DNA from 2 places in the Mesorhizobium sp. Cs1321R2N1 genome. Region 1 is predicted to be linked to the other one. Evidence: riboswitches for the same ligand, from Rfam matches in the RefSeq annotation. Region 1 holds a riboswitch; the other holds the start of a gene.
The links. Region 1 has a riboswitch for S-adenosylmethionine ahead of O7A61_RS06135 (O-succinylhomoserine sulfhydrylase). Riboswitches for the same ligand answer to the same signal wherever they lie in the genome.
Positions count from the first base shown of each region.

Region 2: another riboswitch for S-adenosylmethionine. It lies ahead of metX (homoserine O-acetyltransferase MetX); the one in region 1 lies ahead of O7A61_RS06135 (O-succinylhomoserine sulfhydrylase).

Region 1 covers NZ_JAPYKP010000014.1:9,897-14,076, reverse strand. Annotated here, with positions in the region: gene araD1 (AraD1 family protein) at 1-219, shown strand, start outside; gene O7A61_RS06145 (hypothetical protein) at 399-722, shown strand; gene O7A61_RS06140 (2'-deoxycytidine 5'-triphosphate deaminase) at 794-1,885, opposite strand; SAM riboswitch at 2,026-2,103, shown strand; gene O7A61_RS06135 (O-succinylhomoserine sulfhydrylase) at 2,160-3,350, shown strand; gene O7A61_RS06130 (ceramide glucosyltransferase) at 3,378-4,180, opposite strand, start outside.
Region 2 covers NZ_JAPYKP010000041.1:17,017-21,196, forward strand. Annotated here, with positions in the region: gene O7A61_RS13430 (prephenate/arogenate dehydrogenase family protein) at 1-500, opposite strand, end outside; gene hisC (histidinol-phosphate transaminase) at 506-1,615, opposite strand; SAM riboswitch at 1,751-1,828, shown strand; gene metX (homoserine O-acetyltransferase MetX) at 1,948-3,117, shown strand; gene metW (methionine biosynthesis protein MetW) at 3,239-3,853, shown strand; gene O7A61_RS13450 (Stf0 family sulfotransferase) at 3,799-4,180, shown strand, end outside.

The DNA.
Region 1 (4,180 bases):
ATCGCCAATCTCGAGCACCACCATTTCAAATATTCGGCGTTCCGCCAGCCGGGCGATGTGCATGTGCATATGTTCGGAACGGCCACGCTTTCCTTCGCCGACGGCGTCACGACCGAAGCCGGCGACGTGTTCGAGATCGAGGCCGGGGATTTCGGCCTGCCGCTGCGCAACCCGCTGGAAATCGAAAAGCCGGTGAAGGTGGCGGTGAAGGCGTTGTGAAGCGCCAGACGCCAGGACGTCATCGATGGTCCTATGACAGGCTTTGACATATGGTCCCAAGTTATTTGCCAGGCGCCGTACGAACCCTTGGCTTCGCGCTCTTGCTCGTGCACGCGTCATCCGTGGCTTATGGAGCCGCGCAGTGCAGTCCCAAATCCTATGGCGAAGCGCTCGGACTGATGAAGAACCGGCTTCTAACGTCCGGCTACTCAAGCCCTCAGGTCGAATTTCTGATGCAAAACGCCGACCGGCGAATGTCCACGCTTGGCGGTGCGAAACTGAACGAGGCGGCCAAACCATGCGGGATAGACTCAGCCCGGGCCCATGTCCTCGGCTGCCTGGACAAAGTCCTGTTCCCCTTGCGAGGATCAAAGGCTTCGCTTGACGCTGCAAGGCAGACACGCATCTGGGGTAAAACGCAACTCGCACGGCGCGAACTGCTGTTCGTCGGCAGCTTCAATGCGTGTCTCGGCATTGCGAAAAAGCGCATGTTTCACGGCTAGTCAAACGTCAAACGGATGCTGAAGTCCTCGAACCTGGAGAGGTCGTTCTGCATGGCCTCATGGCGCCAGGATCAGCGCGGGCGGAAATGTTTGGACAGCTTCAGGCCTTGTGCCTGGTAGTTCGAGCCCAGGTCGGTCCCGTAAAGCGCCTGCGGGCGCTTTAGCATGTGTTCGTAGACCAGCCGGCCGACAATCTGGCCATGATCGAGGATGAACGGCACTTCGTGGCTACGCACTTCGAGCACCGCGCGGCTGCCGGTGCCGCCGGCCGCCGAATGGCCGAACCCCGGATCGAAAAACCCGGCATAGTGAACACGGAATTCGCCGACGAGCGGATCGAAGGGCGTCATCTCGGCGGCGTAGAGCGGCGGCACATGCACCGCCTCCTGGCTGACGAGGATGTAGAACTCGTCGGGATCGAGCACCAGTTCGCCGGCGCCGCTCTTGTGGATCGGCTCCCAGAAGTCGAGGACATCCTGGGCGGCACGCTTGTCGACATCGATGAGGCCAGTGTGGTGCTTGCCGCGATAGCCGACCAGCCCATCCTTGTCGCCATTGAGATCAATCGACAGCGCGATGCCGCCGCCCGAAATGTTCGGCGGCTCGGTGGCGACGAGCATCTCGGCGCGGTGCAATTCATGCAGTTCGGCTTCCGAAAGCAGCGCGTTGCCGGTGCGAAAGCGGATTTGAGACAGGCGCGAACCGGTGCGCGCAACGATCGGGAAGGTGCGCGGGCTGACTTCGAGATAGAGCGGACCGTTGTAGCCGGCGGCGATCTTGTCGAACTCGTGGCCACGGTCGGTCATGACGCGGGTGAAGATGTCGAGGCGACCGGTCGAGCTCTTTGGGTTGGCCGAGGCCGAAATGTCGGCCGGCAGGGCCAGGCTTTCGAGCAGCGGCACAATGTAGACGCAGCCGGTTTCGAGAACCGCGCCTTCGGTCAGATTAATCTCGTGCAGCTGCAGCCGATCGAGCTTTTCCGAGACCTTGTGGTTGGGACCGGGCAAGAACGAGGCCCGCACCCGCCAGGCCTTCTCGCCCAATCTGAGATCAAGACTAGCCGGCTGGATCTGATCGGCATCGAGCGCACGCGGCGACTTCAGCGCGCCGGACTGGAGCAGCGCCGAAATGTCCTGATCGGGAAGAATGCCTGTCTGCCGCAAAGTCTGGCTCCGCCCCAAGACTGGTCTCCTTTGTTGCAGGTTCTTGCCGCAAAACCGCTGGGCACTTTGCGGAACCTGCCTTGGTACAAACCTCTTAATGAAGCCGGCAATTGACGCAAGCGCGGCGCGGGTCTAAAGGGTCGTTATCCCGTGGTGATTTGGCCGGTCGGCTTGCAGCCACGTTAAACAAGTCGCTAAAGGACCGTCGGGCCGCAAGGCCGTATGGACCGGTTGCGACTTTCGCGGCCGGTTTTTTTGTGTCTGGAACAAAGCGATGAGCACCAAGAAGCGCAACTGGAAACCTCAGACGGCACTCGTGCATGGCGGAACCCTGCGTTCCGGCTTCGGCGAAACCTCCGAGGCGATGTATCTGACCCAGGGCTATGTCTACAAGACCGCCCAGGCGGCGGAAGCCCGCTTCAAGGGCGAAGAGCCTGGCTTCATCTATTCGCGTTACGCCAACCCGACCGTCGACATGTTCGAAAAGCGCATGTGCGCGCTGGAAGGCGCCGAGGACGCACGCGCCACGGCGTCGGGCATGGCGGCGGTGACGGCGGCGCTGCTGTGCAGCGTCAAGGCCGGCGACCATATCGTGGCGGCGCGCGCGCTGTTCGGCTCCTGCCGCTGGGTGGTCGAGACGCTGGCGCCGCGCTATGGCATCGAGGCGACTTTGGTCGACGGCACCGACATTGCCAATTGGGAAAAGGCGGTCAGGCCGAACACCAAGCTGTTCTTCCTGGAAAGCCCGACCAATCCGACGCTGGAAGTCGTCGACATCGCGGCCGTTGCCTCGCTTGCCAACTCGATCGGCGCGCGGCTTGTCGTCGACAACGTCTTCGCTACGCCGCTGCAGCAGAAGCCGTTGCAGCTTGGCGCGCACATCGTCGTCTACTCGGCCACCAAGCACATCGACGGCCAGGGCCGCTGTCTGGGCGGTGTCATCCTGTCGGACAAGAAGTGGATCGACGAAAACCTGCACGACTATTTCCGCCACACCGGCCCCAGCCTGTCGCCGTTCAATGCCTGGACCCTGCTGAAGGGCCTCGAGACGCTGCCGCTGCGCGTGCGCCAGCAGACGGAAAGCGCCGGCAGGATCGCCGACTTCCTGGCCGAGCAGCCGCAGATCGCCCGCGTCATCTATCCCGGCCGCGCCGACCACCCGCAGGCTGATATCGTCAAGAAGCAGATGTCGGGCGGTTCGACTCTGATCTGCCTCGACGTCAAGGGTGGCAAGCCGGCGGCCTTCGCCCTGCAGAACGCCCTCGACATCGTGCTGATCTCGAACAATCTCGGCGATGCCAAGAGCCTGATCACCCATCCGGCGACGACGACGCACAAGAATTTGAGCGACGAGGCCCGCGCCGAACTCGGCATCGGGCCTGGCACGCTAAGGCTGTCTGTCGGCCTGGAGGACGCCGACGACCTGCTGGAAGACATCGCGCAGGCGTTGCAGGCAGCCAGATAAGCTGCTTAGGAGCGTCGTCCGCGGCGATCAGGCGCGCGACGGCGTCTCCTCCAATTCGGCCGCCTTGGTGCGGATGGTCATGGCATTGCCACGCCAGTCGACGGCGCCGCCGAGCCAGCCGCGCGCCCAGATGGACGGGAGCATCACGTCGCGCGCGATCATCGCCGCGACCATGCGCGGCGACAGATGCCAGCCCTTGGACAAGGCCAGCGCGCATTCCGGAAGGTAGAAGGCCGCCAACACGGCAATCGCGGTTGCCCAGAGGCTGACGCCCGCGCTCGCCGCCGCAACCAGCGCCAGCGCGAGAGGCACCGCCGCGCCGGTCAGGATTTCCGGCGCGAAGAACAGCGGAAAGGTGACGCGGCGCAGGCGCGCCCAGCGGGCCTGGCGCGACCAGATCTCGCCAACGGTACGCTGGCCGAGCGGCTGCTCGAAGGGCGCCGCGACGAGATTGACGCGCAGGCCGAGGCCGTTGACCAGCTTGGTGGCGGCGGCGTCCTCGGCTATCTCGGCGGCCAGCGCACGAATGCCGCCATTGGCGTCCAGCATCGGCTTGTTCCACAGCATGCTCTTGCCCTGGGCAAAGCCGAGGCCAAGCGCCTCGCCGGCATACTGCCAGCGGGCCTGCAATGTGTTGAGGAAGGCGCATTCGACATCGGCCCAGAAACCCTCGGGTCGCGAGCCGATCGGCGTCGAGCAGACAAGGCCGGTATCGGGCCGCCATGCCGCCATCATGTGCTCGACATAGTCCCTCGGCATCAAGACGTTGGAATCGGCGAGAATGACCCAGCTGTGGCGCGCCGCTTCCCAGCCCTTGACGCAATTGTTGA
Region 2 (4,180 bases), on a different contig from region 1:
CAGAATTCCGAGAGCCGTTCCAGCGCTTCCGGATCGGTGCCTGGTACCGGCGTGAAGATGCACCAGCGATTGTCGAACAGGTCGGCAAACCCGGCATCCGGGCCGGATTTTTCGGTGCCCGCCAGCGGGTGGCCGGGAATGAAATGGACGCCGTCAGGCACATGCGGTTGCATCTGCGCGATGACCGACGCCTTGGTCGAGCCGACATCGGTGAGGATCGCCCCCTTTTTCAGCGCCGGCGCGATTTCCTCCGCCACCGCGCCGGACGAACCGACCGGCACCGAGACGATGATCAGATCGGCGTCGCGGACCGCTTCCCTGGCATCCCTGGTGTAGGAATCGCCGAGGCCCAGTTCTTCGGCCCGCTTGAGCGTTGCCGCGCTGCGGGTCGAGATGGCGACGTGGCGAGCCAAACCCTCACGGCGAATGACGCGGGCGAGCGACGAACCGATCAGGCCAATGCCGACCAGCGCGATTTTTTCAAACATCGGAGATGTCATGGTTTCTAGCTTTTCAGGAATGTCGTGAGCGCGGCGACAACGCCGCGATTGGCCTCTTCAGTGCCGACGGTCATGCGCAGCGCGTTGGGAAAGCCGTAGCCTGAAACGCGCCGCAATATATAGCCGCGCGCGCTCAGATACTCATCAGCAGCCGCCGCCGAATGCTTCTGGTCGTCGGGAAAATGAATGAGCAGGAAATTGCCGACGCTCGGCGTCACCCGCAGTCCGAGCCCGGTCATCTCTTCGCTCAGCCAGGTGAGCCAGGTCTCGTTATGCGCCACGCTGCGCTCGACATGGGCGCGGTCGCGGATCGCGGCGATGCCGGCCTCGATCGCCGTCGCATTGACGTTGAAGGGGCCGCGCACGCGGTTGATGGCGTCGACAATGTGCATTGGACCATACATCCAGCCGATGCGCGCGCCGCCGAGGCCGATCTTGGAGAAGGTGCGCGTCATCACCACGTTCTCAGCGCTGCCGACAAGTTCTATGCCGGCTTCATAGTCGTTGCGGCGGACATATTCGGCATAGGCCGCGTCGAGCACCAGAAGCACGTTTTTCGGCAGTCCGGCATGTAGCCGGCGCACCTCCTGGAACGGCATATAGGTGCCGGTCGGGTTGTTGGGATTGGCCAGAAACACGATTTTCGTGCGCGGCGTCACGGCCGCCATCATCGCATCGATGTCGGCGCGCTCGTCGGTCTCCTTGACCACCACCGGGGTGGCGCCCGCCGACTGGATGTAGATCTTGTAGACCATGAAGGCGTGTTCGGTGAACATGGCCTCGTCGCCGGGCGCGAGATAGGTCTGCGCCAGCAGGCCGAGGATCTCGTCGGAACCGTTCGAGCAGATGATGTTCTGCGCGTTAAGGCCATGCACCTCGGCGATCGCCTCACGCAACCGCCTGGCGGTGCCGTCGGGATAGACGTCGAGTTTGCCGGCGACCTCACGCGCGGCCTCGATCGCCTTCGGCGAGGGCCCAAGCGGATTCTCGTTCGACGACAGCTTGTAGACCTTGGCGACACCGGCCGGCGCCGTGCTCTTGCCGGGCACGTAGGCGTCTATGTCCATGATGCCCGCGCGCGGGGTCGGACGTGCCTGATCAGGTGTCTGGTTCATTTTTGCAAAATCCGTCGAAAACGCCTCCATCCGGAAGCCGCTGCGGAAATACAAGCCATGGCAGGCAATGTCGAGGGGCGCAGTGGTGCCGGCCGCCGGCATTGACGGCGAGGCGGGCGAGTTCTAGAAGGACAGGGACAGTTCCGTGGTGATTTGGCCGGTCGGCTTGCAGCCACGTTAAACAATTCGCTAAAGGGCCGTTTGCGTGACGTAACCGGCTTTGCGAAGGCAATGCCGGTTTTTTATTGTCCGCGACCGGCCGGACGAACGCATCGGCGGCGCGGAGATCGGCAGCGATTTCCGCAAAAGCATGGTGCAGCAAGAGAGACGTGATGGCTGTTCTGCGTGCAGCAAAGACCAACAACGAGGCCGACCAACCGTCGAGCCCGGTGTTGCGTTTCGGGCCCGACAAGCCGCTCAAGCTCGACGCCGGCACGCTGCTGTCGCCATTCCAGATCGCCTACCAGACCTATGGCACGCTGAACGACGCCCGTTCCAATGCCATCCTCGTCTGCCATGCGCTGACCGGCGACCAGCATGTCGCCAGCACCAATCCGGTGACCGGCAAGCCAGGCTGGTGGGAAGTGCTGATAGGCCCCGGCAAGATCATCAACACCAGCCGTTTCTTCGTCATCTGCTCCAACGTCATCGGCGGCTGTCTTGGTTCCACCGGGCCGGCCTCGACCAATCCCGCCACGGGAAAGCCCTATGGGCTCGACCTTCCGGTCATCACCATCCGCGACATGGTGCGCGCGCAGCAGATGCTGGTCGATCATTTCGGTATCGAGAAGCTGTTCTGCGTGCTGGGCGGTTCGATGGGCGGCATGCAGGTGCTGCAATGGGCGTCGAGCTATCCCGAACGGGTTTTTTCGGCACTGCCGATCGCCACCGGCGCGCGCCATTCGTCACAGAACATCGCTTTCCACGAGGTCGGCCGGCAGGCCGTGATGGCCGATCCGGACTGGCATGGCGGCAAATATTTCGAGCACGGCAGGCGCCCGGAAAAGGGGCTGGCGGTGGCGCGCATGGCCGCCCACATAACCTATCTGTCGGAAGCCGCCCTACACCGCAAATTCGGCCGTAACCTGCAGGATCGCGAAGCGCTGACCTTCGGCTTCGATGCCGATTTCCAGATCGAGAGCTATCTGCGCCACCAGGGCATGACCTTCGTTGACCGTTTCGACGCCAACTCCTACCTCTACATGACACGGTCGATGGATTATTTCGACCTCGCCGCCGACCATGGCGGTCGGCTGGCGGACGCCTTTGCCGGCACCAAAACCCGCTTCTGCCTGGTGTCCTTCACGTCGGATTGGCTGTTTCCGACCGAAGAGAGCCGCTCCATCGTCCATGCGCTCAACGCCGCCGGCGCCTCGGTATCCTTCGTCGAGATCGAGACCGATCGCGGCCACGACGCCTTCCTGCTCGACGAACCGGAACTGTTTGCCGCCATCAACGGCTTCATCGGCTCGGCCGCGCGCGCCAAGGGGCTGGGCGTATGACCCCGAAAAGTTGCAGACTTTTCGGACCAAGGTCATGCGTCAAACAGAAAGGCGAAGCCATGACCCCGAAGAGTTGCGGACTTTCCGGACCATGGTCGTGCGCCACTCAGGAGGCGAAACCATGAGCGTCAACGGCAGCCAGCGTGTCGACCTCGAGGTCGTCGCCAACCTCATCCCGCCGCAATCGCGCGTGCTCGACGTCGGCTCAGGCGACGGCTCGCTGCTCGAATTGCTGCAGGAAACCAAGCAGGTTGACGGCCGCGGGCTCGAGTTGTCGCAGCGCGGCGTCAACGAATGCGTGGCGCGCGGCCTCTCGGTCATCCAGGGCGATGCTGACAAGGATCTCGAATTCTATCCCGACAAGGGTTTTGACTTCGTCGTCCTGTCGCAGACCCTGCAGGCCACCCGCAACCCAAAACTGGTGCTCGACGAACTGCTCAGGATCGGCAATCGGGCGATCGTCTCCTTCCCCAATTTCGGCCATTGGCGGGTGCGCCTGTCGCTGTTCGTCAAGGGCCGAATGCCGGTGACCAAGGATCTGCCCTACTCCTGGTACGACACGCCCAACATCCACTTCTGCACCATCCGCGACTTCGTCAATCTGTGCGAAGAGCTTGGCGCGACGGTGGAAAAGGCGACAGCGCTCGACGCCAACGGCCAGAGGATCGGCCTGTCGATGCCATGGTGGTTCTGGAATTTCTTTGGCCAACAGGCTGTGTTCCTGCTGAAGCGGTAGTGGTTGCCATGCATTTCTTTCGCAGACGGCCTCTTCCGGTTGAAATACCACCTGACATCCTGTCTGGCATAAAAGCTGGAATTCTGGTCTGCACGTCACCGCGCAGCGGCAGCAATCATCTCGCTGGATTGATGGCAGCCGCCGGGCTTGGCAACCCGTTGGAGTGGTTCGGCGGCCGCCGTCTTCTTGAATTGCCGAACTATCCTCGCGATCCCCGCGCTCAAGTCTTGCGGGCATTGAGGGATGGGCGATCCCCTTCCGGAATTTACGCAGTCAAACTGTTTGCCAGCCAATTTTCACAAGTGGCTAGAACCATCGACCTACCAG